Regions from separate parts of the Priestia sp. FSL W8-0001 genome, predicted to be linked through region 3. Evidence: riboswitches for the same ligand, from Rfam matches in the RefSeq annotation. Region 3 holds a riboswitch; each other region holds the start of a gene.
What was found. A riboswitch is a leader RNA that binds a small molecule or an ion and turns the genes downstream of it on or off. The one in region 3 is predicted to bind cobalamin.
Positions count from the first base shown of each region.

Region 1: it holds a riboswitch for cobalamin, as region 3 does, so the genes downstream of both, MKZ18_RS18875 (ribonucleoside-diphosphate reductase subunit alpha) here and metE (5-methyltetrahydropteroyltriglutamate--homocysteine S-methyltransferase) in region 3, are expected to answer to the same signal.
Region 2: it holds a riboswitch for cobalamin, as region 3 does, so the genes downstream of both, MKZ18_RS08385 (ABC transporter substrate-binding protein) here and metE (5-methyltetrahydropteroyltriglutamate--homocysteine S-methyltransferase) in region 3, are expected to answer to the same signal.
Region 4: it holds a riboswitch for cobalamin, as region 3 does, so the genes downstream of both, MKZ18_RS02345 (hypothetical protein) here and metE (5-methyltetrahydropteroyltriglutamate--homocysteine S-methyltransferase) in region 3, are expected to answer to the same signal.

Region 1 covers NZ_JBBPAL010000001.1:3,588,011-3,595,812, forward strand. Annotated here, with positions in the region: gene MKZ18_RS18870 (ribonucleotide-diphosphate reductase subunit beta) at 1-205, opposite strand, end outside; gene MKZ18_RS18875 (ribonucleoside-diphosphate reductase subunit alpha) at 223-2,418, opposite strand; cobalamin riboswitch at 2,601-2,786, opposite strand; gene MKZ18_RS18880 (IS1182 family transposase) at 3,287-4,645, shown strand; gene menC (o-succinylbenzoate synthase) at 4,782-5,888, opposite strand; gene MKZ18_RS18890 (o-succinylbenzoate--CoA ligase) at 5,885-7,354, opposite strand; gene menB (1,4-dihydroxy-2-naphthoyl-CoA synthase) at 7,417-7,802, opposite strand, start outside.
Region 2 covers NZ_JBBPAL010000001.1:1,586,947-1,594,748, forward strand. Annotated here, with positions in the region: gene MKZ18_RS08375 (thioredoxin family protein) at 102-416, shown strand; partial or broken gene MKZ18_RS08380 (DinB family protein) at 607-1,110, shown strand; cobalamin riboswitch at 1,313-1,494, shown strand; gene MKZ18_RS08385 (ABC transporter substrate-binding protein) at 1,657-2,598, shown strand; gene MKZ18_RS08390 (adenosylcobinamide amidohydrolase) at 2,684-3,289, shown strand; gene cbiB (adenosylcobinamide-phosphate synthase CbiB) at 3,295-4,278, shown strand; gene cobD (threonine-phosphate decarboxylase CobD) at 4,253-5,335, shown strand; gene MKZ18_RS08405 (bifunctional adenosylcobinamide kinase/adenosylcobinamide-phosphate guanylyltransferase) at 5,329-5,889, shown strand; gene MKZ18_RS08410 (adenosylcobinamide-GDP ribazoletransferase) at 5,880-6,659, shown strand; gene MKZ18_RS08415 (histidine phosphatase family protein) at 6,617-7,231, shown strand; gene MKZ18_RS08420 (bifunctional adenosylcobinamide kinase/adenosylcobinamide-phosphate guanylyltransferase) at 7,183-7,611, shown strand; gene MKZ18_RS08425 (cob(I)yrinic acid a,c-diamide adenosyltransferase) at 7,616-7,802, shown strand, end outside.
Region 3 covers NZ_JBBPAL010000001.1:2,286,834-2,294,635, forward strand. Annotated here, with positions in the region: gene metE (5-methyltetrahydropteroyltriglutamate--homocysteine S-methyltransferase) at 1-2,153, opposite strand, end outside; cobalamin riboswitch at 2,295-2,481, opposite strand; gene MKZ18_RS12150 (glucose 1-dehydrogenase) at 2,659-3,408, opposite strand; gene MKZ18_RS12155 (DHH family phosphoesterase) at 3,433-4,401, opposite strand; gene MKZ18_RS12160 (dicarboxylate/amino acid:cation symporter) at 4,530-5,750, opposite strand; gene MKZ18_RS12165 (hypothetical protein) at 6,376-7,098, opposite strand; one part of gene MKZ18_RS12170 (IS3 family transposase) at 7,222-7,802, opposite strand, start outside.
Region 4 covers NZ_JBBPAL010000001.1:443,293-451,094, reverse strand. Annotated here, with positions in the region: gene MKZ18_RS02375 (sensor histidine kinase) at 1-259, shown strand, start outside; gene MKZ18_RS02370 (LytR/AlgR family response regulator transcription factor) at 273-1,034, shown strand; gene lepB (signal peptidase I) at 1,110-1,349, opposite strand; gene prpB (methylisocitrate lyase) at 1,392-2,306, opposite strand; gene MKZ18_RS02355 (bifunctional 2-methylcitrate dehydratase/aconitate hydratase) at 2,323-3,759, opposite strand; gene mmgD (citrate synthase) at 3,855-4,964, opposite strand; gene MKZ18_RS02345 (hypothetical protein) at 4,954-5,187, opposite strand; cobalamin riboswitch at 5,352-5,550, opposite strand; gene MKZ18_RS02340 (DUF3923 family protein) at 5,803-6,024, shown strand; gene MKZ18_RS02335 ((deoxy)nucleoside triphosphate pyrophosphohydrolase) at 6,107-6,502, shown strand; gene MKZ18_RS02330 (DEAD/DEAH box helicase) at 6,522-7,802, opposite strand, start outside.

The DNA of each region.
Region 1 (7,802 bases), 1.3 Mb from region 3:
GTGGAAACTGTTTGATGTCCTGTCCCATATTAATTTCAAACGGTGTCCAGAAATTAGCTAGCATGCGCTTATACTTTGGAAACGCCCAAGAAAATCGTACATCATCCCAGTTTAAAATATTTGAGGTTTCACCATTAATAATTCCCGTTGAGCGGTTCGGGGCATTTTCATTCATAATCTCACGTTTCTTTAGACTGTTCGTCAACAAAATCGACTCCTTTCTTAGCTATGGCAGCTTTCACACTCATCAATTACTTCGCTAGACGTAGAGCGAACATAATACGTTGTTTTTAGCTTTTCTTTCCATGCAGTCATGTGTAAATCTAGTAAATCTTTTGCACGAATATCATTTTGAACATAAATGTTAAACGATATAGATTGGTCAATATGACGCTGACGCTTTGCATTTTGCTTAATGCTCCAATGTTGGTCGATTAAATAAACAGACTTATAATACCAATTCGTTTCCGGTGACAAATCTGGAGCAGTAACTGGAATTTTATAGTTTTTCTTCTCTTCTGAATAGAACTTACGGAAAATCGGATCAATACTAGCCGTAGACCCAGCAATGATGGAAGTAGATGAATTCGGCGCAACGGCCATTAAATATCCGTTTCGAATTCCCTTTTCTTTCACAAGCGCCTGTAGCTCATTCCACTGATTACTTTCGTAACCGCGTGCTGCAAAATAAGCTCCTGTTTCCCAATCGGACCCTTCAAATAGAGGGTATGCTCCTTTTTCTTCTGCAAGCTCCATGCTTGATTGAATCGTTAGGTAAGCAATTTTTTCATATAACTCATCGCAATACTGAACAGCTTCTTCTGTTTCCCAAGCGATCTTTTGTAGAGCTAATAAATGGTTCCAGCCAAACGTACCTAAACCGATAGCACGATAGCGTTGGTTTGTTAGTTTTGCCTGTAGAACTGGAAGGTTATTCAGTTCAATTACGTTATCTAGCATACGAACTTGAATGGGCACAAGGCGTTCAAGTACATCTTCCGTTACTGCACGTGCTAAGTTGATAGACGATAGATTGCAAACGACAAAGTCACCTGGTTGCTTTGTAATGACGATTTTTCCATCTTCTGTGATTTCTTCAACCACTGTTGTCATGCTTTGATTTTGCGTAATTTCTGTACATAAGTTACTGCAATAAATCATGCCCTCATGACGGTTTTGGTTAGCACGGTTCACTGTATCACGGTAGAACATATATGGTGTTCCTGTTTCTAATTGTGAAATCATAATTCGTTTAAAAATTTCAATCGCAGGCACTTTTTCTCTTGATAGGGATTCATTTTCAATACATTCACGATAACGATTTCTAAAGGAGCCGCTGCCTTCCTCTTCATCATAGAAATCTTCTAGCGAGTAACCCATTACCGTACGAACTTCATGAGGATCAAACAAGTACCAGTCTTCACGTTTTTCAACAGCTTCCATGAATAAATCCGGCAAGCAAACGCCAGTAAATAAGTCATGCGTACGCTGACGCTCGTCTCCATTGTTTAAACGTGCATCTAAGAAAGAAAAAATATCCTTATGCCATACGTCTAGATATACAGCAATTGCCCCTTGACGTTGACCCAGTTGATCAACACTAACTGCTGTGTTATTAAGCTGTTTCATCCAAGGAATTGTTCCTGATGATACGCCCTTAAACCCTTTTATATCGCTACCTCGGCTACGGATATGACCTAGATATACGCCAATTCCACCACCGTTTTTACTTAGCGTAGCTAAGTCCGTATTGCTATCATAGATACCTCGTAAACTATCATCAACCGTATCAATAAAGCAGCTTGATAGCTGTCCATAGCTTTTTCCTGCGTTCGCTAATGTCGGCGTTGCCACTGTCATGTAAAGGTTTGAAAGTGCCCAATATGACTCTTTTACCAGCGCTAAACGCTCTTCTTTCTTTTCATTTGCCATGAGTGTCATAGCAATAATTAAAAAGCGTTCCTGCGGTAGCTCGTATACACGCTTATCATGTGATGTTGCTAAATAGCGATCAGCTAATGTCAACAGGCCAATATACGTAAATAGGCTATCTTTTGTATAATCAATGGCTAAGCCTAGCTCATTAATCTCTTCCACAGAGTATGTATCCAAAAGCTGTGTACTATAAATCCCCATATCTGTAAGCTCTGTAATAAGCTTATAAAATGAGCCGTACCTTTCAGCTTGATCGTATTTTCTATTGGCGGCAGCTTTGCGATATAGCTCTTGTAAATAGATATGAGCTGCTACATATGTCCAATCTGGCTCATCCATTGAAATTCGCTCAAGTGCTGCTAAAATAAAAACATTTGCTATTTTTTCGTCCGTCATATTCTCTTTCGCAGCAACTGTTTCTACTACCTTTTCCTCATACCATGAAAAATCAAGTTGTGGAAATTTTTCACCAAGTAGTTTCATATCATAATTTACTTTTTCAAGTTTATTTAAATCTGTTGTATTAATCATAAAAATAAGTTCCTCCTTTTTCTCCAGCATAAAAAAATCGCTCACCTGACGCAGTGAGCGAATAGAACGAAGATAAAAGAAGACAAAATGTCTTTTCTCAATCCTCGCTCTATCCTCTCACCTCCCGAAGAAGATAAAACGTCATAAAAAAGGCAGGTCTCCTGACTTATGCTTCGCTTTACTCTAAGGCCTTCCCATGATCGTTACTCACAGTGGCTATTCCTTATTTCATCAGCATTCACAGTTGCGGGGACAGTTTTGGATTTACACCAAATTCCCTTTTAAGTCTTTTTTCAGACACCTTTTCTACTGGAAAACACAAAATATAGTATATGAAGTTTTAATCAAAAACAAGATGTTGTGTTATAAACACATTATAAGGGACAACTTACAGAACTACAATATCTTTTTCAAAATAAATTCCCGCACATTTACCCCACCCTTACTTAACATACTGATTTACGCCTTTGTTAAGTAAGGTTTCCTAAACATATGTAAAAAAAGAAATTTTTAAAAGTTTTGTTAGGTATTAGCAACTAGCCACTACAAACAGTCTTATTTTTCATCAAACTATTCCATCATAACATGTTTTCTCGGATTGGTTGTACTATTTGATTTATGAAATTTAATCAAACTTTTTTTCACATGACTAGACAGCTGCTATATAAATAAAAAGAAAATTTTTTTAAAAACCGAACTCACAATAAAAAATCCACTTTTAAAGTGGATTTCAGACTGTAGACAAACTGGAAGAAATCCAGTTTGCCTACAGTCTTTTTTATTTTACAATGGAAGTACTACATAACTTGAGGTGATTGACATGCTTTCGAAACATAATCCCATTCAACGAGATCAATTAGAAATGATTACGTTAAATCAATTGGTACCGGCCAGCCACTTGGTTCGTAAAATAGAGGCAGCACTTGATTTTTCGTTCATCTATGACTTGGTGAAGGACATGTATTCAGAAATCGGTCGTCCCAGTATTGATCCTGTCATCTTAATTAAATTGACCTTCCTTCAATACACGTTTGGAATCCGGTCCATGCGCCAAACGATTGAACAAGTGGAAACCAATATGGCCTATCGCTGGTTCCTTGGGTATGGTTTCCACGATAAAGTGCCTCATTTCTCTACGTTCGGAAAAAACTATGAACGCCGTTTTAAAGATACCGATCTGTTTGAACAGATTTTCTATCGCATCTTAAAGGAAGCTGCCGAGAAAAAGCTAATCAGTGCCGAGCACGTTTTCGTGGATTCGACCCATGTTAAAGCGAGTGCGAACAAACGCAAATTTGAAAAGAAAGTCGTTCGCAAAGAGACACGCGCGTATCAGGAACGCCTTCAAGAAGAGATTAACCAGGACCGGGAAGATCACGGAAAAAAACCATTTCCTCCGGACAAGTTTGAGAAGGAAGAGAAGAAAGAAATCAAAGAAAGCACCACCGATCCAGAGAGTGGTTACTATGTGAAGGATGAACGGACGAAGCAGTTCGCCTATTCTTTTCACGCAGCCGCGGATCGTAACGGTTTTGTGCTTGGCACCATGGTCACACCTGGCAACACACATGATAGTCAGATTTTAGAGCCATTGGTCGGAAAGGTCATCGAGAGAGTCGGAAAGCCTGAAGCGGTCGCCGCAGATGCCGCGTACAAAACTCCTGCGATTACCCGTTACTTATTGGAACAGGGGATGACCCCTGCCTTGCCATACACACGACCACGTACGAAAAAAGGTTTTTTCCGAAAACATGACTATGTGTATGACGAATACTTTGACTGTTATCTTTGCCCGGCAGGTGAGATCTTGGCCTACTCGACAACGAATAAAGAAGGATATCGGGAGTACAAATCGCCAAAACAGATTTGTGCGACATGCCCATTTTTAGCCAGATGTACGGAGAGTAAAGACCACCAGAAAGTGGTGACGCGTCATATTTGGCAGGAATACGTAGAAGAGGCAGACCATCTTCGCTATCACGCAGAGGTGAAAGAGATTTATGCCAAACGTAAAGAAACCATTGAGCGTGTATTCGCAGATGGAAAAGAAAAGCATGGCATGCGTTGGACAACGTTAAGGGGACTTAAAAAATTGTCGATGCAGGCGATGCTTACTTTCGCTGCCATGAACCTGAAGAAGATGGCCAACTGGACGTGGCAAGGTCCAAAAATGGCCTAAATGATGAACTCGAAGAGGTCTGTCTTTTTATTAAATAGCTTCAAATCCCATAAAAAGCTAAAAAGGGGTTCGGAATGAGACCATTCCGAATCCCTTTTGTCGACAAACTGAAATCCACTTTTAAAGTGGATTTACATTATGCATATGTTTTTTGATATGTGGAAACTTTATTTAAAAATATCCTATCCACCCGATAGCCAATGCCTGGTTCTTTTGGCACATGAATTAACCCATCATCCACTTCTACTTCTGGAAGAATGACATCTTTGTTCCAATAGCGTGAAGAAGCTGAAATGTCTCCAGGTATCGTGAAATTCTCTAATGAAGCTAATGCAATATTATGAGCTCTTGATATACCCGATTCCAGCATTCCCCCTACCCATAGTCGAACATTACTTTTCTGGCACAAGTCATGAATTCGTTTTGCTTCTGTTAAGCCGCCTACCCGTCCAACTTTTACATTAATAACTTGACAGCTCCCTAACTCAATTGCTTTTCTAGCATCATCATAAGACACAATGCTTTCATCTAAGCAAACGGGCGTGCGTAGCTGCTGTTGTAAATGACGGTGATCGATAATATCACTAGAATCTAATGGCTGTTCAATCATCATAAGGTCAAATTCATCTAGCTTTTGAAGCAAATTCAAATCATTTAAGGAGTAAGCAGAGTTTGCATCTACCATCAGCGGCAGTTTTGGATAATGATTTCTAATTTGCTTAATAAGGTCATAATCAGCTCCAGGCTTAATCTTTACTTTAAAACGTTTATATCCAGCTTTCAAGTGTTCATCTATTTTATGAACCATCTTATGAATATCATCGAGTCCAACTACTACACCAGCTTCTACAGCTTCTTTTGTGCCACCAAGAGCTTGAGATAGAGACTTATTGTTCTTCTTAGCAAACAAATCCCACACCGCACAATCTATTGCTGCTTTACTCATATGGTTTCGCTTAATCGGATTAAATATTTCCTGTAGGTCTAAAGGCGTCGTTAATCGCTTTCCAATTAAAGCCGGAAGTAAAAAATCATTGAGCATATGAAAGCACGTTTGGATGGTTTCTTCTGTGTACCAAGGAGTTGAAAATGCTACCACTTCTCCCCAGCCTGCTTCACCGCTTATATCTTCTACTTCTAAAAGAAGCAGTTCTCGATTTGTCACAGTTCCATAACTAGTTGAAAACGGTGATAATAGGTTCAATTCAATAGCATGAATGGTTGCTTTATGGATTTCAATCATAGTTGACGCCCCTGTTCTATACGCTGAGGTAATTTTCGTCTAATAATTTTATTGGAAGCGGTTCTTGGTAGATCATCAACAATAAAATAATACTTTGGTACTTTATAATTGGCTAACATCGACTGACAATATGCCTGTAACTCTTCTTTTTTTATTGGCGATGTAACTACTAAAAAAGCTGCTGGAACTTGTCCCCACTGTTTATGAGGCAGCCCTGTAACCCCGGCTTCTGCAATAAGTGGGTGCTTTAATAGAGTGCTCTCAATTTCTGCTGGATAGATATTTTCTCCACCTGAAATAATTAAATCTGATCTTCTATCTAATACGTATAAAAATCCATCTTCATCAAGTTTGCCGATATCTCCTGTATAAAACCAACCATTTTTTATTGCTTTGTCTGTTTCTTCTGGTTTATTAAGGTACCCAGACGTTACGTTAGGGCCTTTCACAGCAATTTCACCTTCTATACCATTCATTACTTCCTCACCGTTAGCATTTACAATCTTAAGCTGGCAAGGCATCAGGGGCTTTCCTGCAGATCCAAGTTTTTGAATACTATCTTCTGGAGCTAACGTTACAAACTGAGAAGAAGTCTCTGTCATGCCATACGTCTGGTAGACAGGGATTCCTTTCTCTATACAGTCGTCCAAGAGAACTCTTGGCACGGGACCTCCTCCTGCTAACATGCAGCGAAATGATTCAGGATATTTTCTGCCACCTAGTTCCTTTAACATTTGGGTCAGCATCGAAGTTACGACCGACATAATGGTCACACCTTTTGTTTCAATAGCAGCGTTTGCTTGTATAGCTTCAAACTTTGAGTGTAATACAATTCTCATCCCATAAATAACATTTCTCATTAAAATAGAAAAACCGCTAATATGAAACAAAGGCACAGCAACGAGCCAGCAGTCATTTGTCTGAAGTCCAAGGTTTAGGGATGACCCAGTAGCACTCCACCAGTGATTTCCATAAGACTGCATAACTCCTTTTGGGTTACCTGTAGTACCTGACGTATACATAATTGTATACGTATCATTTAAATCATACTGAGATTGAAGCACAATTTCTTTTTCGTGTCGATAGATAAGGTCTTGTAGCTGAATTAGTTCTGTTCCTGAAAGCAGTATGGTTTCTTCATAACTCTCATCCACAACAAGAAAGTTCGCTTTTGCATCGCTACATTGATACTGAATCTCTTGCTGCTTTAAACGCGTATTGAGTAATAGTGCTTTTGCTCCTATATAAGCTAAAGCATGAATTAATTCAATATATTCTATTCGGTTCTTCATATATATAGCAACTGTGTGACCTTTTTTTATCCCATAGCTCGCTAATTGAAAAGCTCGCTTCACCACTCGTTTATGCAGCTGTAAAAATGTAATCGATTCCGCTGCTAAGTCCACCGCAACTCGGTTAGGTGTTACTTTCGCTCGTTGACTTAACCAATTAGGTAACAAATTCATGCTTCTATTCTCCTTTCCATAGAAAAAACAGCTTGATGAATGTCATCAAGCTGTTTTGAGCATTATGGGAAACGTGGGAACTGTTTGAAGTCTGGGTTGCGCTTTTCTTTGAATGCGTCACGACCCTCTTTTGCTTCATCAGTTGTGTAATATAAAAGCGTAGCGTCTCCAGCAAATTGCTGTATACCAGCTAATCCATCTGTATCAGCATTAAATGCAGCTTTTAAGAAACGTAGAGCTGTTGGGCTCTTTTCTAACATTTCTTCACACCATTTAATTGTTTCTGCTTCTAGCTCTTCTAATGGTACAACAGTGTTAACAAGTCCCATTTCAAGTGCCTCTTGCGCATTGTATTGACGGCATAGATACCAAATTTCACGCGCTTTTTTATGACCAACAATACGCGCTAAATAGCCTGAACCATATCCAGCGTCAAAGCTTCCAACTT
Region 2 (7,802 bases), 700 kb from region 3:
GATAAATCGAAATGAATTCGTTATAATAGAAATGAGTGATTTGACAAAGATTGTTAAACACGAACATAATTGTATGAAGTTTGGTATTGGAGGATTTAGTAATGAAAAAGATTACAGAGGAAAAGCAGTTTCATGAACAAATCAAAAGAGAAGAGCTAAGCGTTGGTATCTTCACAACAACATGGTGTCCAGACTGTAAACGCCTTGATATGTTTATTGGTGAAATTATTGAAGAAAACCAAGATAAAGCTTGGTTTGAAGTGGATAAAGATGAGTTTGAAGAACTTTCTGCAGCAAACAATGTAATGGGAATTCCGTCTCTTCTTGTTTATAAAAATGGTGAGAAAATTGCACATCTTCATAGTGCAAATGCAAAAACACCTGAAGCAGTGCGTGAGTTTTTAAGTTCAATCTAAGTTGATTAGCTACTTGTTTACATAAGCAAGTAGCTTTTTTGTATAGAGTTTTGCTAAACGTCCCGCTCTTATTTTTTAAGAGTCTTTCTTGTCTTTAAACACTTTATTAGATAAAAACAAGCTTGTAGAACACGAACGTACGTTTTATAATTTAAATGTGGGAATACATGGTAATATGGAGGGGTTTTGAATGTACATAACAGTAGAAGATTTTATTAAAGAGTGGAACCGCGAAGCCATGCTAACTCAAAAAGTTTTAGAAGGCCTAACTGATCAGGCGTTAACTCAAAAAGTTTATACAGAAGGTCGTACTCTAGGAAGAATTGTGTGGCACTTTACAACAAATATTCCAGACTATTTGGCTCATTTTGGGTTGGAGATAGATTAGCTAGCAAATGCTGAACATGTACCCTCTTCCGCTAAAGAGATTGCTGGAGTTTTCAATAGAATTAGCTTACAAGCAGCGAAAGCTATTAACCAGCAGTGGACAGATGAAGCGTTAAAAGAAGTTCAAACAGCCTTTGGTCGACAAGAGACGAATGCTCAAATTTTAATGGGATTAATCAAACATATTATTCATCACCGTGGACAAGTTACGGTACTTATGCGTCAAGCTGGAATTGAACCTTTTGGTGTATACGGTCCCACCAAAGAAGGATGGGTTGGTGTAGGCGTGGAAAACCCTCCTGTTTAAAAGTAATTAGGCTATAAAAAAAGAGTCTTTTCACAGACTCCAAAGACTTACCCCTAAATTTTCAGCCTATCATAATGATACAATAGCAAAAATGTTTATATCTTACTATTACTTTGCTAGAACTTCTGACCTAAAATGTATGAAAGTTATGTCGATTTTCTATTTCCATTTTGAATGGAGTGCGTTATACTAAGACAGGTGAATAATCGTGAAGCAATAAGGTCTCAAATTTAACATTGAGTGAAAAGGGAAGTTTGGTGCAAGTCCAACGCGGTCCCGCCACTGTAAACGTTAGATGTCTAAAGATGCCACTGTTTGAAAAATGGGAAGGCTTAGTACATCATATACGTAAGTCAGGAGACCTGCCTTATTGTCAACTGTGAAACCTTCGAGGAGAGGGGAAGCAGGGTATTTGACGTACATAAACAATGCGAAAGTCATTCGCATCATTTAACGTTACCTGCTTTACTTTCGATTGAAAGTAAAGTTTTTTTATGTGTGCTGAGCGACTTCATAACCGATACATAATTAGGAGGGGTTATCAAAATGAAAAAGTGGTTATCATCTGTTATTGTTGCGATGTTCCTTGTTGTTCTTGCAGCGTGTGGGGCAACTGATGAAGGAAGCAAACAAACAGAGCAAACAAAGCAATCAGAAGAGCAAGCTGTTACGGTTAAAGATGCAAGAGGAGAAGAAGTAACGGTTGAACAAGCACCCAAGAAAATTGTTTCTCTTATGCCAAGTAACACGGAAATCGTCTATGAGTTAGGTCTTGAAAAAGAATTAATCGGAGTAACAAGCAACGATGATTATCCTGCAAGCGTGAAAGAAAAAGAGCAGGTAGGAGATATGAATATCAACGCAGAAAAAGTTATTGCATTAAATCCAGACCTTGTGTTAGCTCATGGTTCAAGCATGGGAATGTCGGATGAAGTTTTTAAGCAAATTGAAAGTGCTGGTATTCCATTATTTGTTGTAAATGATGCAACTGATTTCAATACTGTGTATGAAACGATTGGGAACATCGGAAAACTAACGAACAAAACAGATGAAGCAAATAAAACAGTAAAAGAAATGAAAGCTGCTGTTTCAGAAATTGAAGAAAAAGCGAAAGAAATTAAAGACGAAGATCGTAAGAAAGTATGGGTAGAGGTTTCACCTGCGCCTGAGATTTATACAACTGGTAAAGGTACGTTTATGGATGAAATGATTAAAATAATCGGAGCAGAAAACGTAGCTGGAAATGAAGAGGGATGGGTAAAACTTTCGGAAGAGAAAGTGGTTGAGCTAAATCCAGATACAATCGTTACAACATATGATGGTGACGCCAACGAAATCAAAAATCGTCCAGCATGGAGCGATATTACAGCTGTAAAAGAAAATCAAATCGTAAACGTTGATTCTAATAAAACAAATCGACCTGGACCACGAATTGTAGAAGGGTTAGAAGAGTTCGCGAAAGCCGTATATCCTGAGGTGTATAATTAATCGAGAAAAGGACCATATTCCAATTCAAAAAGGAATTGGTCCTTTTTTATCGTTACGTCTTGAGCAGGATGATGAATTATTAACGATGAAAACAAGTATACCGTTTAAAGCGTACAGTTCAGGCGTACTAGGAGATGGTATGCTTGAGACTAACGTTTTTTATAATCGTTTTGTACACAAATACTACCGTGCTGATTCACCTGCTGAAGAATATAGAGTATTTTTAAAAGAAAAAGGCTTCGTTTATGATAAAGTAGTAGGGTTGATGACGGCTGTTTATTTACGGAACAAATCGGTTTATACATATTGTAAAGATGGTCTTACAGTCTCATCTATTATTACTGCCGGAGTTGGTAATGCCGTTGATTTGACGTCTGATGATATTACTCCATTTTCTTCAGGGCCTGGAACGATTAATATGTTCATATTTATTGACGGGAAATTAACGGATGCTGCGTTTTTACAGCTGTTTATCGCAGCAACGGAAGTGAAAACGCGAATGCTTTACGAGCTGGGAGTGCAAGATTCGAACACAGAGACGCTTGCGACAGGAACATCTACTGATAGCATTTGTATTGCCGCAAGCCAAACCGGTAGCATGTATGAGTACGGTGGGTCCATGACGGCTCTGGGACAAGCGGTAGGAAAGCTCGTTAAGCTAAGTTTACTTGAAACCATTCAAAAAAGGTGATGTGTATGGACTTTCAACAATTAATTGTAGCGCATTTGCTAGCTATCTCAATGGCGCTTGTATTAGATGCTATTATCGGAGATCCTGTAAATTGGCCACATCCCGTCAGGTGGTTTGGACGCTGGATTTCTTTCATTGATAAGCGTTTAAACCAAGGTAAGTTTCAACGAATGAACGGTCTGTTCCTTGTATTAAGCATGGTAGTATGGTGTTTTGTACTACCTCTAGCTCTTCTAATCGCTCTATATGAAATTTCCTACTGGATTGGAATTATAGTCGAAGGCATAATGATTGCTACCACAATTTCAACAAAATCTTTGGGGGAAGCTGCCTATAAAGTAGCGCTGCCTTTACAAAAAGGTGACTTACAGGAAGCGCGCTTTCAAGTGGGCATGATTGTGGGAAGAGATACCGATCATCTTGACGAAAGCGAAATTGCCAGAGCGACAGTTGAAACAGTGGCGGAAAACACAAGTGATGGCATTACAGCTCCTTTATTTTTTGCTTTTGTATTAGGCGGAGCAGGCGCTTTTTTTTATCGAAGTATTAATACGTGTGATTCAATGGTGGGCTATAAAAATCCTATGTATGAAAAGTTTGGATACTTTAGTGCGAAATTAGATGACTGGTTGAATTTTATCCCTAGTCGGCTGACAGCGTTTATTATGGTTATTAGTAACGTAATGCACAGTGAATTTACAGCAAAGCATGTGTTTAGCATAATTAAAAGGGATGCACCTAAACACCCGAGCCCAAACAGCGGCTATGGTGAAAGTGCTGTTGCCGCTTTGCTTGGCATTCAGCTAGGAGGTCGCAACACATACAAAGGAATTGTTTCAAATCGTGCGAAAATGGGAGATCCTCTTTATTCTTTAAATGTTAGTCATATTTTTAAAACAGTCCAAGTGATGAAGCGGACCGTTTGGTGTACTTGGTTTTTTTATCTGATAGGAGGGATACTGATTGGCATTACCTACACATGGAGCTAACCCCGCAATTTTTCTAGAGGCGATAGGCCAAAATGCAGAACGTTCATTCATTGATTTTAGCGTGAATACAAACCCTTTAGGAGCACCGAATATCATTAATGAAAATTGGGATGAACTTAGAGAAATCGCTTTTTCTTATCCTGATCCTGATGTGAAAAAGCTAACGGGCCTCATTGCTACTTACCATAAGCTTACTTCTAATGAAGTCTTAGTAACAAACGGTGCAGCAGAAGCCTTCTTTTTGCTTGCTTCCATATTTTCAAACGAAAAGGTAGGGATTTTACAGCCTACTTTTATTGAATATGAACAGGCGAGTTTAGCTCATGGCTGTGAAATCATTCATATTTCTCTGGAAGAAACAGATAATTGGAATTGGAATATGTCGGAAATAAAACAAAAGCTTCCAATCTTAAAAGTCATATGGATTTGTCATCCCAACAACCCTACCGGACGAATGTATGACATAAATGAGTGGGAAGAGCTAATTGACTTAGCTCATCGTGAGAAGACTTATCTAGTTGTTGATGAAGCGTTTATTGATTTTGTAAAGGGAGCTTTCTCGTTTGATCGATGGATTCAAAAGTATCCATATCTAATCATTGTTCGGTCTATGACAAAAATGTTCAATATTGCAGGGGTAAGGTTAGGGTATGTTTTAGCTCATCAAGGCATCATTACTAAGTTGATGCAAAAGCAGCCACCTTGGAGTGTGAATGGTATGGCGCAGCAAATTGGCCGGTGGTGCTTATCTGAAGCGGAGTTCGTGAATAAGACGGTCGAGTATATTGATACAGAAAGAAAGCGAGTGACAAACGAGTTACAAAAGCTAGGGTTTACCATATCTCAGTCGGCAACTAACTACTATTTATGCAGTATTCCAGAGAGTTACACTTCAGCTGGATGGCTGTCATTTTTAGCACAAGAAGGAATTGTAGCAAGACACACGGAGAATTTCCTAGGCTTAAACGGTCGTTATGTTCGATTAGCAGTCAAAACACAAGCAGAGAATGATCAGCTTATTAGCGTATTGAAAAAAGGGGTCGGGTTGTCATGTTAGTATTTGTAACCGGAGGTGTTCGCAGCGGAAAGTCAGCAGCGGCAGAGGCATTTGTTCAAAAGCTAATGACCAATCGTGCCGTCTATCTAGCGACTAGCCGCGTCACTGATCATGAAATGCAAGAGCGAATTTCGTTGCACCAACAGCAACGAAATGATTCTAACTTGTCATGGTCTACTCTTGAAGTTCCAAAAGATCTATCTGGTATCTATTCATCGATTCAAGAAACGGATGTCATTTTGCTAGATTGTGCTACAAATTGGCTGGCAAACGAGCTTTTTACCAAGGAAGAAAAGTGGCAATCTCATTTGAAAGCAAACGAACTATTCAACAAAATGGTAGGAGTAATTCATCAATTGAATGAGCGATGTCAGCATCTTATCATTGTATCAAACGAGTTGTTTGAAGAGAGCGTCCTAAAGGGACCTACGTTTACATATATGAAGTTATTGGGGCGAATTCATCAGGAGATTGTGAATCAAGCAGACTTAGCGATTTGTGTAGAAGCGGGTATTTCCTGCTACTATAAGGGAGATGAAACAGCATGGCAGTAAAAGAGTGGATGGTCATCGCGCGCTTAGCGCTGCAGTTTTTTACAATCTTGCCAACAGCAAAAACAATTCAATGGACGGAAAAGCGCACGGCCAAAGCACTTTATTTTCTACCATGGATTGGCGCTTGTATAGGAGCAGTTAGCTATGGGCTATTTTTAGGTCTAGAATGGTTAGGGGTTAGCACTGTCACGACGGCTATTTTGCTTATGCTAGCTGGTGGGATACTCACAGGAGGCTTACACTTAGATGGATGGATAGATGTGAGCGATGCTTATTTTTCACATCAACCAAGAGAAAAAAAGCTTGTGATTTTAAGTGATCCTAACGTAGGTGCATTTGCAGTTCTGTCAATTCTAGCTCTATTAGCTCTGCGTTTTAGCGGAATAAATGAGCTGATTAACATTGAATCAATTAATTTAGTTATGTTCATGAGCGTATTTGTATTGCCTCGTATTGTAGCAGGGTGGATTTTGCTTTGGGATCAGCCTGCTAAAGAAACAGGGTTAGCTTCTTATTTTCAAAAAGGCTCAACTGAAAGACAAAAGTGGATCTATGCTGCAATGAGCATACTAATGATTGCAGGTCTTGTCTATTTAATGGAAAATAAAGCTGTAGTTTTAATTGGTGCTATCACTGTTTTTATATGGATTAAATTTTATCGCGCTCAGTTTGGAGGCATTACGGGAGATGTCATTGGAGCAACGATTGAAGGAGGGGAAACCCTTGTATGGTTGAGTATGTGGATATGCTATTTATTCGGCACGGTTTAACAGAATCTAATAAGCTGCGCCAGTACATCGGATGGAGCAATCCGTCGTTAAGTAGTGAAGGAATTGCAATGTTAAAAGCGTCGGATGCGGTACCGGACTTAGTTGTTGGAAGTGATTTGAATCGTACAAGAGAAACGAGCGCAATATTATTTCCCAATCAGCCATATACTGTCTTTGAAGATTGGCGCGAACTTTCATTTGGCGATTGGGAAGAGCGTACATATGAGCAGTTAAAAAATGATTCCGCATATCGAAAGTGGATTGATGCGCCTTTTGAAGAGCAACCGCCCAACGGGGAAAGTTTTGAAGCCTTCTCTAGTCGAATTTGGAAAGCTTGGGATCGAACCGTTGATTTGATGCTGCAGCAAAAGGCTAGTTTAACAGCGGTTGTCACTCACGGTGGACCTCTTCGCTTCATTACCTCTTATTTTCTAGAACAGTCTTCATTTTGGGATCATTCTTTTTCGTATGGAGAAGGAATACGACTGCGTTTCAAAAAGGATGATATAAAGGAGAGAAAGCCATGCATTTCGTATTCGGTGGTGCGTTCAATGGGAAGCGAAAATGGGTAAAGAAACAGTATGAGAACCAAATTACAGAGTGGCATAGTGCTTATGAAGACTTTATAAAAATGCCTACACTCGTAAAAGGAGATCAATACATAGTTATAGAAGGAATGGAGCTATACATTAAAGAATTAATTGATAGCGGTAAAACTGTTGAAGAAGTGTGTTGCTATTTCAAAGAACAATTACAAGCATGGCGAGCTGAGAACCTGCTAGAAAATGTAATTGTTATTGGAACAGAAATTGGAAAAGGGATTGTTCCAATGAGCCAAAATGATCGCAGTTGGCGTGATGCATGTGGCTATGTCTATCAAATGCTTGTAGCAGAAGCGGAAACAGTTGACCGCATCTGGTATGGAATTTCGAATCGGATAAAGGAGGAATAAGGGAATGAATATCTATACAAAAACAGGAGACAAAGGGCAAACAAGTTTAATAGGAGGTCGTGTAAATAAAGACGACATTCGAGTGGAAGCTTACGGGACAATTGATGAGTTAAATAGCTATGTAGGTCAAGCAATTACTCAGTTAAATGATAGGGTATTTAATGAATTAAAAGAAGAGCTTGTGACAATTC
Region 3 (7,802 bases):
TGTGCTGGGTTTAACACGCGAAGAGCACGGTCAAGATTATTTGTCATTTCTTCAAAGCTTGGAATACGAGGGCTATGAATGTCGTAAATGCCAAGCCCGATTTCTTTATCGTATGAATACTGCTCGAATGAAGAAATAATATTGCCATGACTTCTGGATGCTTCAATTGAAATGACATCTGCGTCTAGTGCAGAGATTGTGTCAATCATGTCATCAAATTTCGAATAGCACATATGCGTATGAATTTGCGTTGTATCTTCTACACCCGTTGTTGCTAGACGGAACGCTTCAACAGTAGCATTTAAATACGCGGCTTGCTTTTCAGCTCGAATTGGCAATCCTTCTCGCAGCGCAGGTTCATCTACTTGTATCATGTGAACACCGGCTTCTTCAAGCGCTTTAACTTCTTTTCGAATGGCTAATGCAATTTGATTCATGCTTTCATACTTCGAGATGTCTGTACGTGGGAATGACCAGTTTAAGATGGTAATTGGCCCCGTCAGCATTCCTTTTACGACTTTTTCGGTTAAACTTTGAGCATAGACAATTTCTTTAACCGTCATCGGCTCGACTAAATAGACATCTCCGTATACAACAGGTGGTCTTACGCAGCGTGAACCATATGATTGAACCCAACCGTTTTTCGTTGTTAACATTCCGCCTAAGCGCTCACCAAAAAATTCAACCATATCCGTACGTTCAAACTCACCGTGAACCAGCACATCAATACCAATTTCTTCTTGAATCTCAATCCAGCGCTTTGTTTCTTCTTTTATAAACGCTTCATACTGTTCGTTCGTTAACTGACCTTGCTTCCATTTTAAGCGCTTCGAACGAACCTCTGCTGTTTGTGGCAAGCTTCCAATTGTTGTAGTTGGTAAAAGCGGTAAATCAAACTTTTCTTTTTGCAAACGCTGGCGCTCAGCCACAGAAGCACGAGATAAGGCTTGATCATCAATCTGTTCTAGCTCTGCTCTCGTTTTCGCGTGAACGCGGTTTGCAACCTTCGAAAATGCCTCAATCTCTTGCTGATGTGCTTTTACTGCTTCGCTATCCCCTTTTAAAAGGTCCTTTAAAAGTTCTAGCTCAGTCAGCTTTTCTTCAGCAAAACTTAAGCCTGCTCGAATATCAGCTGGTAGCTCTTGTTCAGTTTCTACCGTTACAGGGACATGAAGCAGTGTACTAGATGGCTGAACAATTACCTCTTCTTTACCCACTAATTTTTGCAATTCACTTACAAGTGCAGCTTTTTCAATTAAGTTACTTTTCCACACGTTACGACCATCAATAACGCCTGCAAAAAGCTTTTTCCCTTTTGGAAAACCGTGTGCTTTTATCGCTTCACTATTTTTTCTCTCATCATGTACAAAATCCAACCCAAAAGCATTCACAGGAAGGTTCACAACAGATTGGTAATTATCTAATGCTTCAAAATACGTTTGGATGATAAGTTTAGCACCAGGTACTTCCTCTGAAATACGCTGATAAAATGCCTCAACATCCTTCCAGTACCCTTCTGCTTTATTCGTTACAAAAATTGGTTCATCAATTTGAATCCACTCTGCTCCCGCTTCATGTAACTCCTTAATCACTTGAATATAAAGCGGAGTTAATTGAGCAAATAAGCTCGATACTTCTTCTTGTTTAAATCCTTTGCCTAATAAGATAAAGGTTGCTGGCCCAATTAGAAGAGGCTTACCGTTAAGTGCCAATTCGTCCTTTGCTTTTTGCCAATATGCTAATGGTCTGTTTTCATTCAATGCTGGCGTTACGTCAGTAAACTCTGGGACAATGTAGTGATAGTTGGTATTAAACCACTTAGTCATCTCACATGCCTCTGCTTCTTTGTTCCCCCTTGCCATTGCATAATATGTATCAAGAGCGGATAGATTTTGCTTTTTGAAACGAGCTGGAATAATATTAAACATAACCGCCGTATCAAGCATGTGATCGTAATAACTAAAGTCACCTACTGAAACAAAATCAATCCCCTTATCTTTTTGAATACGAAGCTGATTAACATACAACTCATGAAGTTGGTTGTGCAGCTCTGCTTCCGTTGTTTCCTGCTTCCAATAAGATTCAATTGCTTTTTTCCATTCTCTGTTTCTACCGATTCTTGGATACCCAATTGTTGCTGTATTCACTGTCATTTCAATCTCCTCGTTTCGTCTATTTTTCTGCAATAAAAAACTCTCTGGAAAGAGAGTTAGACGACAGCTTTAAGAAGTATTGAACAACATATACTTTTGTTTCAATACCAAGCTAATCACCTCTCCCTATTACGCGTAGGTTGTGAGTGCAAACAACAGGCAGGTCTCCTGACTTAGAATCATCACCTATTATCACCTTCCCGTTTCATAAACAGTGGTTTACTGATAATAGGCTCCTCCTTACAGTGGCGCGACCGCGTCGGATTTTCACCGATCTTCCCTTTTAAGCTAAAACTAGTGTCTTAGCACCTTTTGCATGAACATATTCACTTTATACACTAATTCCTTTTCAATTAGGAATTGAACATAACGATACATGATTTCGATAAGTAAATCAAGTCTGATTTTTCTAAATTTTAAAAAGAATACGCTTTCATATAACTGTGTTTTTATACAAAATAAAAATAGCAGGCTATAGGTATAGCCTATAGCCTGCTTACTTTAGTTAATGTTCATAAATCATCTTGCGCGTCATTCCACCATCGACAACTACGTTCGTCCCCGTTACAAAATCATTGTCTGGATGCGTCAGGTAAAGGCACGCTTTTGCAATATCTGCTGGAGTGCCAACTCGGTTAGACGGATGCTGAGCATGATCAACATCTCGAAGCTCCTCATATTGCTGAGTTTCAATCCAGCCAGGAGAAATTGCGTTGACGGTAATCTTGTCTGGTCCAAGTGAAATGGCAAGAGCATGCGTTAGCGCCACAATGCCACCTTTTGTAGCAGCGTATGCTTCGGTGTGTGGCTCTGACATAACGGCACGCGTAGAAGCTAAGTTTACAATTGAACCACCTATTTTGTTATTTCGCATCACTTTTGCAGCTTCTCTTGAGCATAAAAATACGCTTCGTAAATTAAGATTTATGATATCATCCCATTCATCTAGCGTTAACTCATACGGAGACTTCCACTTTGTTACTCCAGCATTATTAACCAGAATGGTAATCGTACCATAAGCTGAAACAGTTTCTTTCATGAGGTTGATAACATCCTCTTCTTTTCTTACATCTGTGTGAATAAACATTGCCTGTGCACCTGCTTCACGCAGCGTTTTAGCATGCTTCTCCCCTTGTTCTTCATCAATATCTGCGATTATCACTTTGGCACCTTTTTTGGCATAGGCGCTTGCCACACCTTTTCCAATTCCATTTGCGCCACCAGTTACCACAACAACCTCACGTTCAAATGTCAAAGTCATCCCTCCTCTACACTTAGTTTATTCACTTTTTTCGTCTGGTTGAAACAAGTGGTCGGTTACAAATAGCTTGAAGGTTTCGCTCGTTAATTTGCAGCCGGATGCTTTTGGATGGCCTCCACCACCAATGTGACCCACGATTTCAGCTAAATTAATCTTATCTTTCACCGCTCGAAACCCTAGCTTTTTCCTTCCCATATCAACCATTACTGAAAAGTCGATTTCTTCATGCTCTAGGCATAATGCATTTCCCAACTCTGACTGATATGTATCTGCGAACACAATCCCTACCTTGTATTTTTGCTCTGCAATCTCTACTTCTGCTTGCATCATTTGCTTTTGTTTGTCATAGATATATTTTTCAATTCGCTTCTCTTCAGCTTCAAGTAAAATCGCGTGCTTTTCTGTAAATTCAAAGCTTTGATTGGCACCAGTATAAGATGCTTGTAGCGTTTCGTGAACCGTATCTTTAAACTCTTCATGAGAAATTAAGTAGTAAAGGTGATTAAGTCTTTTTGCTTTTTCATTTTTCTCGTGAAACCAATCCCACGTATCGAATAAACGTACAAGCTCTACGTATTCATCCAGCATCTTCGTACGTTCCAACATCTTGTTTTCTAGTAGATATGTATAAAAAAGCGATGTAGCTGCTGTTTTCGTCCCATTCTTATCTTCTGGTATCACATGGACCCAATCGTATTTTTCAGAAAGAGGAAGTGCAGAAATATGATGATCAATAAGCGTAACCTTTTGACCATTTTTCACAAGTTCATCCAGCTTAGCTGCTACTTCATCATTTACGCTAATATCCGTTATGTATAAGTCTTGTCCATCATTATCTTCTTCTATAAAATGCAGCACCGTATCGTTTATGCGTCCGATTCCTACCGTGTCGTAATCAAGGTTCTCATCACCAAATGCTAAGCGAGCTAATAAAGCTGGGCTTACCCCATCTAAATCATTATGTGAAATTAACTTTACTTTTGTCATCAAAAAACTCCTTTAAATCGTTATCAATTACTCATTCACTTTAGTATGCGTGAATCTTTTTCCATTATAGCAAGGAATGAAAAAAATGCGTACATCCTCACCTTTCATAAGGATGTACGCACAAAAATTCACGATGCTTGCTGATTCGCTTTTTCTTTTGATTTCTTCTCATATGAGTCTACAACAACAGAAGCTGCAGCATCTCCGACAATATTAACCGACGTACGGAACATATCAAGAATACGATCGATTGCTGCAATTAAAGCAATTCCTTCAACTGGAAGGTTGACGGCTGCTAGTACCATTGTTAACATAATCATCCCTGCACCTGGCACGCCCGCAGTACCAATTGATGCAATGGTAGTTGTAAACATGATTAGTAAAATTTCACTCATACCGAGATCAATTCCATAAAATTGTGCAATAAATAGCGCAGCAACACCTTGGTAAATCGCACTACCGTCCATATTCATTGTGGCACCTAACGGTAAAACAAAGCTTGCTGTTTCCTTTGAAACGCCAAGGTTTTCCTGAACGTTTTTCATTGAAACAGGTAGCGTTGCACCACTACTTGCTGTACTAAAAGCTACAAGGCCGGCTGGTGCTATTCCTTTTAAAAATGTAAGTGGACTCATCCCAGCAAAGCCTTTAACCGCAAGAGAATACACAACGAGAAGCTGCGTTAAACAACCTAATGCTACAGCAATAATCACCTTAGCGAGAGGTGCTAAAACAGCTAAACCATACTCACCAATAATTGGTGCTACCATTCCAAAGATACCAATTGGTGCAATGACCATGATACCACTTGTAATTTTAAACATGACTGTGGAAAAAGATTCAAATAGCTTTTGAATTGGCTTTGCTGGCTCTCCTACAAATAAAATCCCTAAACCAATTGCAATTGCCATAAAGATAATTTGTAGGATATTCCCTTCCATTAACGCTGCAAATGGATTTTCCGGAATCATGTTTAACAACGTCTCCGTAAGCGTTGGTGCTTCTCCACTCGGCGCAGTGGCTCCTTGCGGTAACGACACGTTAGCTCCTGTACCAGGTGATAAAATCACAGCATATACGATACCAATCGTCACAGCAATCAACGTTGTAAAGAGGTAGAAAACAATCGTTCTCCCTCCCATACTAAAAAGCTGCTTGGTATCTTGTAAACTTGTTACGCCTACAATGAGCGTCGTTAAAATCAAAGGCGCCATAATAAACTTAATGAGCCTTAGAAACAAATCGCCAAGCGGCTGCACGACAGACATCTTGTCTCCAAAGATGAGTCCGAGCGCAACAGCTACGACGAATGCTACTAAAACCTGCGTTAGTAACGATGGTTTTTTCATAGTTGTTCTCTCCTCATAATGATATTCCCGCTGTATCCCATCGCCTTAACTGCTACGCAGTAACTCCCCTTTTTTTGCATATTTATACATATTTTGTTCACTGCATACTATACACTTTCCGTTTATCACACTACCATCTTATTCTCCATAAAGACACGTGTCAACCCTCAAAAAACTAAAAAACGAACAAAAAAATGAGAATAGTCATCTTTGTTCGTTTTTTAAAATCAATTGGGAGAAATCCCTTTAAAGAAGATATGTAAAATTTCCAGCGACTTATTTTTATCAAATGTAGCTATCTCATGAGGAGCTAGCTGATCAAAATGATTGCTTCTAAGAGACGAACAATAGCTGTTCCAATCCTTTTGGTTTGTCTGAACACGTTCGTTCCATTGCGCTACGGTCACTCGCTTTCCGCGGGGAGGAACCTGAGCTTCCTCGCTGCGCTGCGGGATCTCACGTTTTCCCTCTCTTTCCCGCAGGAATCGAGTGTCCTACGCTCCATTCCACCCTGTTTCCAACATTGTTTTCACAATCAACAAAAAACCTGAACGATTAAAAGTGAGAAACTCTCAATCGTTCAGGTTTATCATTGGCTGAATTACTTATGTCCCAGCCTTTTTCTTCATTCTGCTTTCATAGGTATATTGCGGTCTTGTTGGTAAATGTCATAAACTAAAAAACTAAATGCGTAGTAAAATGCAATGATTGCAATCGAATCTGACATGATATACATAGCGCCCAAACCAACTCCAACAACTAATGTCTGAAGGCTTAAACGATCTTTTTGAAACGCTAACTGTGACATGAAATAACCTAAACCGATTAAAACGGCTAATACCCAGCTATTTTGAATTTGTAGAACATCATGAATATAGATATAAAGACTTGGAAAATATACCAGCGTTTCTACTACGCTTGAAGTTCCACTGTATGTAAGCCACCACTTGCGTTCTCGTTTCGTTTTTGGAACCGTTGCCTCAATTGAAGTAGGCATCTCCTGTTCCATAAATACCGTTTCTCCATGATCTTTCATCCATTGAAGCATAATTGACAATACAATAAACCCTAAAAAGATAAGCAATAATAAGTACTCAACCCAGGCTGGAAACATGTTCTTTTGCTGTATGGTATCCAAGTATACCGTTTGAAGACCCCACTTCTCTACTGGTAGCGCATAGTACAGCATAATGACTACGTAAAGAAGTAAAATAAGAACATAAAAAAACGATTGTTCTTTATAATATCGAACTTTTTTCTCTTCAGATATTATTCGTCTGACCATAATACTTTCAAAATAAGGACGAACAACACTGATGATCACGACTAAACAAGTAAATGCAATCATAAACCGCTTTAATCACCTTTTCACTTTTCATTATGTAATCAACTTTCCGTATGGTTTCTTATACAAAAAAGCTGCTGTTCTTGGGACTGACCCCTGTTTTTGAGACAGGAATCAAAACACCTTTTAAACAACCCGTTTTCTGTATTGTACAGGAGACTGGTTGTTTAATTTTGTTTGAATACGGGCATGGTTATAATACGTAATATAGCTTTTGACGGTTTGCTCTATGATGGTAGTCGTAGTGTATGTCAACTCGTCAAGGTAGAACGTTTCAGACTTTAGTGAGGAATGAAACGATTCAATTGAGGCATTATCTGCAGGCGTCCCTTTTCGGGACATACTCATGATAATGCCTTTCTCTTTAATTGTTTGTTGATAAGCATACGATGTGTACACAGAGCCTTGATCACTATGCAACGTGCACCCTTCCGGTAGAGAAGGGAGTTGGTTAAGCGTGTCTAAAACAAACGCGACATTTTGACAATCACCAATGGAATACGCAATAATTTCTCCGTTAAATAAATCTTGAATACTTGAAAGATACAATGGTTTCGGCCCAAAAGGCAAGTACGTAATATCGGTCACAAGCTTTTGAAGAGGGCGTTCAGCTCGAAAGTCACGATTTAATATATTCTCTGCAACCTGATAAGGTTGCCCTGTTCGCTGCCGTTTCTTCCGTTTAACGCGACATTGCCAACCGTATT
Region 4 (7,802 bases), 1.8 Mb from region 3:
AGTCTTAATTGAGCTTGAGCATTTATCCAACGAATACATATTTACAGTAACAAATAGTGGAGAAATAGACTCTCACATTGCTTCAAAACTATTTAATAATCAGTTTACAACTAAATCAAATAATCATGAAGGTATTGGTTTAATTGCTACTAAGCGGATTATCGAGAAGTATGAAGGCATGATTTACTTAGAAACAACTAGTAACACTACGGCTTTTATTGCTAGGCTTCCAGCCATGAAAAAGAACAAAGCGATTTAAAGGAGAGAGACGGATGGATAAATATGATGTTTTAACCGTAGATGATCAGGTCCATTGCACGGATATGTTAAAAAATTTATTAACGCAATATCCATTTATTGAAAACATTTATAGTTATTCAGATCCCAGAGACGCACTAGCATTTCTACAAACATCAGCGATTGATTTGGTTTTCTTAGATATAGACATGCCTCACATCAATGGTTTAAAGTTGGCCGAGACCATTAAACAGCAATTTCCTGATATTTTATTGATTTTTGTAACGGGTCACTCTGACTATGCTCTACATGGGTATGAATTATATCCTATCGACTTTTTATTAAAGCCTGTAAGCCCCTTACGACTTGAAAAAGCGTTGGTTCAGTTTCGTAACCAGCGCTCAAACAGAACCGTTTCTCAAGAACTTAATTTTGATCACACACAAGAACAAGCGACAAAGAAAATTACGGTAAGAGACAAAAGCTCCATTCACTTTATTACAATCAATGAAATTAATTTCGTTGAAAAACGAGGCCGAAAATGTATTATTAGCGTAAAGGATAACAAAGAAATTGAATGCAGCAATACACTGAACGAGCTAGAAAAAATGCTAAGCAAACATCATTTTTTCAGACCGCACCAATCATTCTTAATTCCTTTATCAAAAGTAGCTGAAATTAAGCCTGATGAATATATGCGCTCCTATTTAATCGAGCTTGAAAATGTGAATGCTGAAATTCGAGTTAGCAAAAATAAATATAGTGAATTGCGAAATGCTATCAATTCGCACTTATAAGCAAGCTGCATACCTTAGAGAAATGAAAAGACCCCTCTTTATGAGGGATCTTTTCATTAGTTAAACAATTGTTATCTACTCTTTCAGATCAGAACCGATAACCTCCAGCTTCTCTAAAGGCCAGTATGCAAGCTCTGCTTTTCCAACCACTTGATTGTATGGAACGGTGCCAAGCATCGGGGACCTGCTGTCTAGGCTGTTGCGACGGTTATCACCCATGACAAACAGCTGACCTTTTGGTACAACTGTTTCACCCGTATAATCTTCAAGCTTAAAATCTTCTGTAAGAGGTTGTCCCAACAAACCTTTCTTAATTACAGACCCTGATATCTGTAAGAACTTACTACCTTCATGTACCTATGACTTATGCTTTTCCATAAGAATGGTTTGAGCCAAGTTCTTGTCCAAATGCTCAAAATCATAGTACGAAATGAGGTCGTATAGCTCACTTCTTGTCTGCATATCTCTTATTGCTTCTTTTTGGGTACCTGTCGCCTTGATTAAATCAAATATCCTTTCGTACGCTTTTGCTGCTACGCGAAGCGAAGAGACGGGATAAATGACCATCTGAAAGCCCATATTGCTAAATTCTGTTGCTGTATAGTACGGTGTTTTTCCAAACTCCGTCATGTTAGCTAAAAGAGGCGCTTGAATTTGACTTTTGAATGTCCGAAACTCTTCTTCAGAGCCGAGCGCTTCAGGGAAAATAGCATCTGCTCCTGCTTCTACATATGCAGCTGCTCGTTTGACAGCTTCCTCCAGGCCTTCGCTACTGCGAGCATCCGTCCGAGCCACAACAACTAAAGAAGGAGCGACTTCTTTAATTACTCTGATCTTTTGTGCCATTTCTTCTATTGTTACAAGCTGTTTTCCATTGAGATGACCGCATTTTTTTGGAAGCTGCTGATCTTCAATCTGAACGGCTGCTACGCTGGCTTCAACCATTTCTCTAGCAGTACGAGCAGCGTTTAACACGCCACCAAAACCAGTATCAATATCAACCAGCACAGGTAAGTTTGTAGCTCGTATCACGTCTTTCGCCCGATCGGCTAGCTCTGTAGATGTTACAATTCCTAAATCTGGTAGTCCCCGACTTGCCGTATAAGCAGCACCTGATAGGTAAAGTGCTGAAAAGCCAGCTTGCTTAGCCACCAGTGCGGCCATAGCATCATGTGCACCTGGAAGTTGAAGGATTTCTTGCGCATCCATAAGCCGTTGAAATTTAGCAGCTAGCTCCTGTTGAGATAACGGCTGATTGACAATCCACGTCATGTAAGACCCTCCTTATTTAGATCAAAAACAATTGAACAAACTCGTTTACGCTCATGCTTTCAAGCTCCTCTTGGTTATAACAAACTGCTTCAATTTGCTTTTGCTGTTTGAGAGGAAAACGCGTTTTGATATTAGTTGAGAATTTTTCTTTAACCTTTGGAATGGCTTCATCTCTTCTAAAACGGTGCCCTAACGGATATTCACACTCTACTTCCTCTGTTTGTGTACCATCTTTAAAATGAATCTGCACGGCATTTGCAATCGATCTCTTTTTCGGATCCAGGTAGTCTTCGCTATACTGCTTATTTTCAACAACCTTCATCTTGCTGCGCAGCTCGTCAATTCGAGAATCAGATGCGACTTCGTTTTCATAATGATCGGCAACAATTGTTCCTTTAAGGAGACCAATCGCCGTAATATACTGCAAACAATGATCTCGATCGGCCGGATTATGAAGTGGCCCCTCTTTATCAATAATGCGAATCGCAGACTCATGCGTTGTAATTGTAATCGAAGCAATATCGTCTAATCGATTCACGACTTCTCGATGCAGTTTAACCGCACACTCCGCGGCCGTTTGAGCATGAAACTCCGCTGGATAAGACACTTTAAATAGCACATGCTCCATAACATAGGAATCAAGCGGACGACCAAGCGTTACCTGTTTTTTGTTAAATAATACGTCCTGGAACCCCCAATTAGGTGCAGACAACGCAGTGGGATAGCCCATTTCTCCTTTTACTGCCATCATAGCAAGCTGTACGCCTCTGCTTGTCGCATCGCCGGCAGCCCAAGACTTTCTAGAACCGGTATTCGGCGCATGTCTGTAGGTACGTAAGCTTACCGTATCAATCCACGCATTGGACAAAGCGTTAATAATTTCTTCACGCGTTCCTCCAAGCATTTTGGTAACAACTGCAGTCGTGGCAATCTTCACAAACATCACGTGATCTAATCCAACTCGGTTTAAGCTGTTCTCTAACGCCAGCACGCCTTGAATTTCGTGCGCTTTAATCATCATTTCAAGCACATCACGAACGGCCAGCGGCTCTTTCCCTTCTGCTACGCGTACGCGGCTAATGTAGTCAGCTGTCGCTAAAATACCTCCAAGATTATCAGAAGGATGTCCCCATTCTGCCGCTAGCCACGTATCGTTGTAATCCAGCCAGCGGATGATGCAACCAATGTTGAACGCAGCTCGAATTGGATCTAACTCAAATGACGTTCCCGGCACCCGACTGCCATTTGGTACAACTGTTCCTGGAACAATGGGGCCGAGGAGCTTTGTGCACTCTGGATAACTAAGCGCCAGCATCCCGCATCCAATCGTATCAAGCAGGACATAACGAGCGGTTTGGAACGCTTCTAAACTCTTAATCTCTTTATGAAGAACGTAATCTGCGATTTCCTCTAATAAAACATCCGTTTTGACTTGCTCATTCGTTTTCAACATGTGCATCTTTCCTTTCTCCTCAAATTTATTTATGATAGAAATGGGTATTCGCCAAAATATCCATTCGGTGAGTGGCCGTGAACAACCCCAAATTGTTAAAAGCGGCGCTCGCCTACATAATGTACGCGCGGTCTAAAAAGTCGATTATGTTCATGTTGCTCAATAACATGCGCACACAACCCTACCGTTCTAGCACTGAAAAAGATCGGTGTATAAAGTGAAATAGGAATACCAAGCATCCAATAGACAGGTGCTGCGTAGTAATCCAAGTTCGGATAAAGACCTTTTTCACGCTTCATAAGCTCTTCGCCCGCTTCGCACATGCGATAAAGACGATTATCTCCTTGCAGGGCGCATAGCTGTTTGAGCGACTCTTTCATCATTAAAGCCCGCGGATCAATTTTGTTCATATACACGCGATGGCCAAATCCCATGATACGCTCTTTTTTATAAAGCTTAGCGATCAGCAGCTCTTCAAATTTATCTACAGTACCAGCTTCTAAAAGCAGTTCCATTACCGCTTCGTTAGCTCCTCCATGCAGGTTTCCTTTTAAAGAAGCAACCGCTCCTGTCAATGCACCGTATAAATCAGACTGAGTAGAAGAAATGACTCTCGCTGTAAACGTGGAGTTTGGCATCTCATGCTCACTATATAAAACAAGTGAACGATCAAAGATTTGCTCTTCCAGAGATGATGGCTTCTTCCCCGTAATCATGTAAAAGAAATTTGCGCTATACGATAACTCTTTAAGCGGACGAATCGGCTCTTTCTTTTCGATTAAACGGTAGCTGTTCGCCACAATCGCAGGCACTTTGCCTAACAGCTTGTAAGCACGGCTTTTATTTGCCGATAGAGAACGATTATCAAGCCCTTTATCAAAGCCTGAAAGAAATGAAATTCCTGTTCGCAAGCCATCCATTGGATGCGTGCCATTAGGGAGTAAGCAGAAGACATCCAACAGTTCATCTGGAATCTCGTACTCCCCTTTTAACATTTCTTCAACTAGTTCCTTCTCGTTAATATTCGGCAGCCTTTCTTCTAGTAAAAGGTAGATCATATCGAGGTAGCTCTTTGATTTTGATAGCTCAATCAGGTCATACCCTTGAATAATAATTTTCCCCTGTTGGGTATCAAGAAATGAAATCTTTGTTTCAGCAGCCACAACGCCTTCAAGTCCCGGAAAAAACCTCGCTTCAGTCTCCATCTCTCTTTTCCTCCATTCCAAATATCTCTTCACCTACTGTTTTGTAAGCCTTTTCAATATTGTGTAAAAAAAGAGCCTTCTTTTCAGCATCCCCCCTCTTGTCTACCACAAAATCTCTTAACTCCTGATAATAGTCTGAAAGTGTACAAGGGTTCTCTGCCACTACGTTATTCATAATGCTCGCTTTGAAGTAATTCACAAAATACTCAACTGATCCGTCCACAGCTGCTCACCTCCATCACGCGTACCCGCTAAAAAAGCAATAAAAAAACAACTTCCCAAAGAAGTTGTTAAGCCGCGAGACAATACTCAAATAAACATGTTTTTAAATCATTTTTAAAACATGTTTGTCACTTCGCACTTAACACCCCCTATCCGCGTAGGTATTGATGCATGCTAAAACAGGCAGGTCTCCTGGCTTATGATCATCGCTCTTCGAACCTTCCCATCTTCATTTCCATGAAAACAGTGGCTTTTTCGAATCGCTCCCAAATACAGTTGCGGGACAGCGTCGGATTCCAACCGAACTTCCCTTTTAAGCAGATGAAAGACACCTTTCACCTACACCTGTTTCTACATCGATATTATTTTCACTTTAAACATATCAAATTTTATAAATTTTTACAATTTTTATTTTCATTTCACTTAGCTAACACTGTACAACACTTCATTTTTCAAAGCACTTATCTTATAAATCCATTTATAACCTCTCTAGCAAAATCATAAATAAAATATAGAAAAACTGTTTTTTGTTAATTATTGGATAACAATTCCTGTATAATAAAGGAAAAACTTAAAAGTAAATTTGCTTTATGCCAAAGATGAAAGGAGCGATTTCATGAAAAAACGATGGATTTCCTGGTGGATTACGAACTGTTTTTGGGCCATGCTATTTGTTTTAGGCACTATTATGGTATGGACGCGAAAAGTGGACGGAGCGGGTGCCATTCAAACCCCTGAAATTAAACTATTATCCTTTATTGTGTTAGTGCTTGCCTTTGTCATTCCGCTTGTGATTCAAAGTGTATGGCTTGTTATTAATGTAAGAACGAGTAAATGAAACCCACCTCTCAATTCCGATCTTATAATCTCCCACTCTCCTATGTTATGATGAAACAAAACAGCTGTAAGGAGAATGAACCGTGAAGAAAAAAATAAAGGTCGTTGCCGCCGTTATTGAAAATGATCAAAACGAAGTCCTCTGTGCCCTCCGTTCAAACGACATGTCTCTACCGAACATGTGGGAATTTCCTGGTGGGAAAGTAGAAGAAGGCGAAGATATTTACTCTGCGATTGTGAGAGAAATCGAAGAAGAGCTTCACTGTAAAATCAAAGCAACGGAGCTACATAACGAACACACCCATGAATACGATACGTTTATTATTGAGCTCATTGCGATTAAAGCTGAAATTGTTGAAGGTACACCGCAGCCCACTGAGCATGCCAAGCTTGTTTGGTTAAACAAAGAAAATCTAGATTCACTTGTCTGGGCACCGGCGGACGTTCCGGCGGTTGAACTATTAGTAGAAAAGAAATAGCCTTCTCGCGATGAGAAGGCTATACTCTTTCCGTAAACTCCGTATACAGAAACGCTGGAATTTCATTTTCTAATTCTAAGATTACCGTAATCGGCTTTTCCCCGTGGTACTCAACCGTATTTCCTTTACCGATATAAATAAACGGTTCAGTCTTACCATCCATCTCACGATATTTTCGTACAAATAGATGCAGGTGAATACCTCTGTCTTTGTTAAAAATAATATTCTTTCCTCGCTCAGACTTTTGGGTCGTACTGTTTGGCGTTTGCCAGTGGAACGTGCGCTTATCGATGAACTTATCCTGATAGTTAATGCTTTCTTTAATATCTTCTTCCTTATGAAGATCAATAAATAAGAAAAACTCTTTATCATTTGTCAATAAGCCAGAACCACGAAACGAGCTGTGCGTTTTCCGGTAGTTAGATAGTAGCGCTGGGTCCATCATTGTGTACTGCTCATACAGCTTTAAGTGCGGTACGCCGTAATCTCGTTTACCGAACTCTTTCTCGTAGCGGAAAATGCCGTAATCAATCGCATCTTTAATAAACGGCTTAAACTGGTCGTTATGTAAAACATTCGCAAAGCGCTCCGTTTTCACCGCTTCTTCTCCGTTAAAATCAATTAGCTTTAACTTAGAACGAAGCTGTCCACTATCATAGTACGCTTGATTTAATACTTCAAACGCGTGCCTTACCGTATCTTCTTCCACATCCTCTACGTATTTCAAGATTTCTTGATTGGCTTGCTTCAGTGAAACTTTGTCATGACTTAGTAAATATTTTAAAATCACAAACTCGTACACGCGCTTGATTGGTAGCTTACTAGACAACTCCTTAAAGGCACTTTCAAAGTCTTCATGAAGTAACAGAGTTTTCAGCTGGTCGTCTTTTTCGGTTTTCGCTACAAACTGAAGATATGACTTTTCTTTATTGATAAACTTCACTGGGTCAGGCGCTCCATCAAACTTTAAATAGTCCATCAGGTAATACGGAATTATGCCTTGATTTAATTTTTTAAATTCGTTGTACTCTTCTCTCAGGTACTTCAGCGAATTGAAGTTTTCACGGTCAATTTGCGCTAAAATTCGGTCGCGTGATATCTCATCCATTTGAATATGTGTAGCACCTGGAATGCTTGGGAATCCCTTTGCGATGCCTACCTTTAAGCTTTCCTTATCGTAATAGCGGCTGCCGTTTAGAGCGAGCGCAATTAAAAAGACCTTGCTGTGATTTCCGATAAAATCAAGTACTGTTAAGAATGATTTGCTGGCGTGCTTGCGCAAACCGCGCCCCAACTGCTG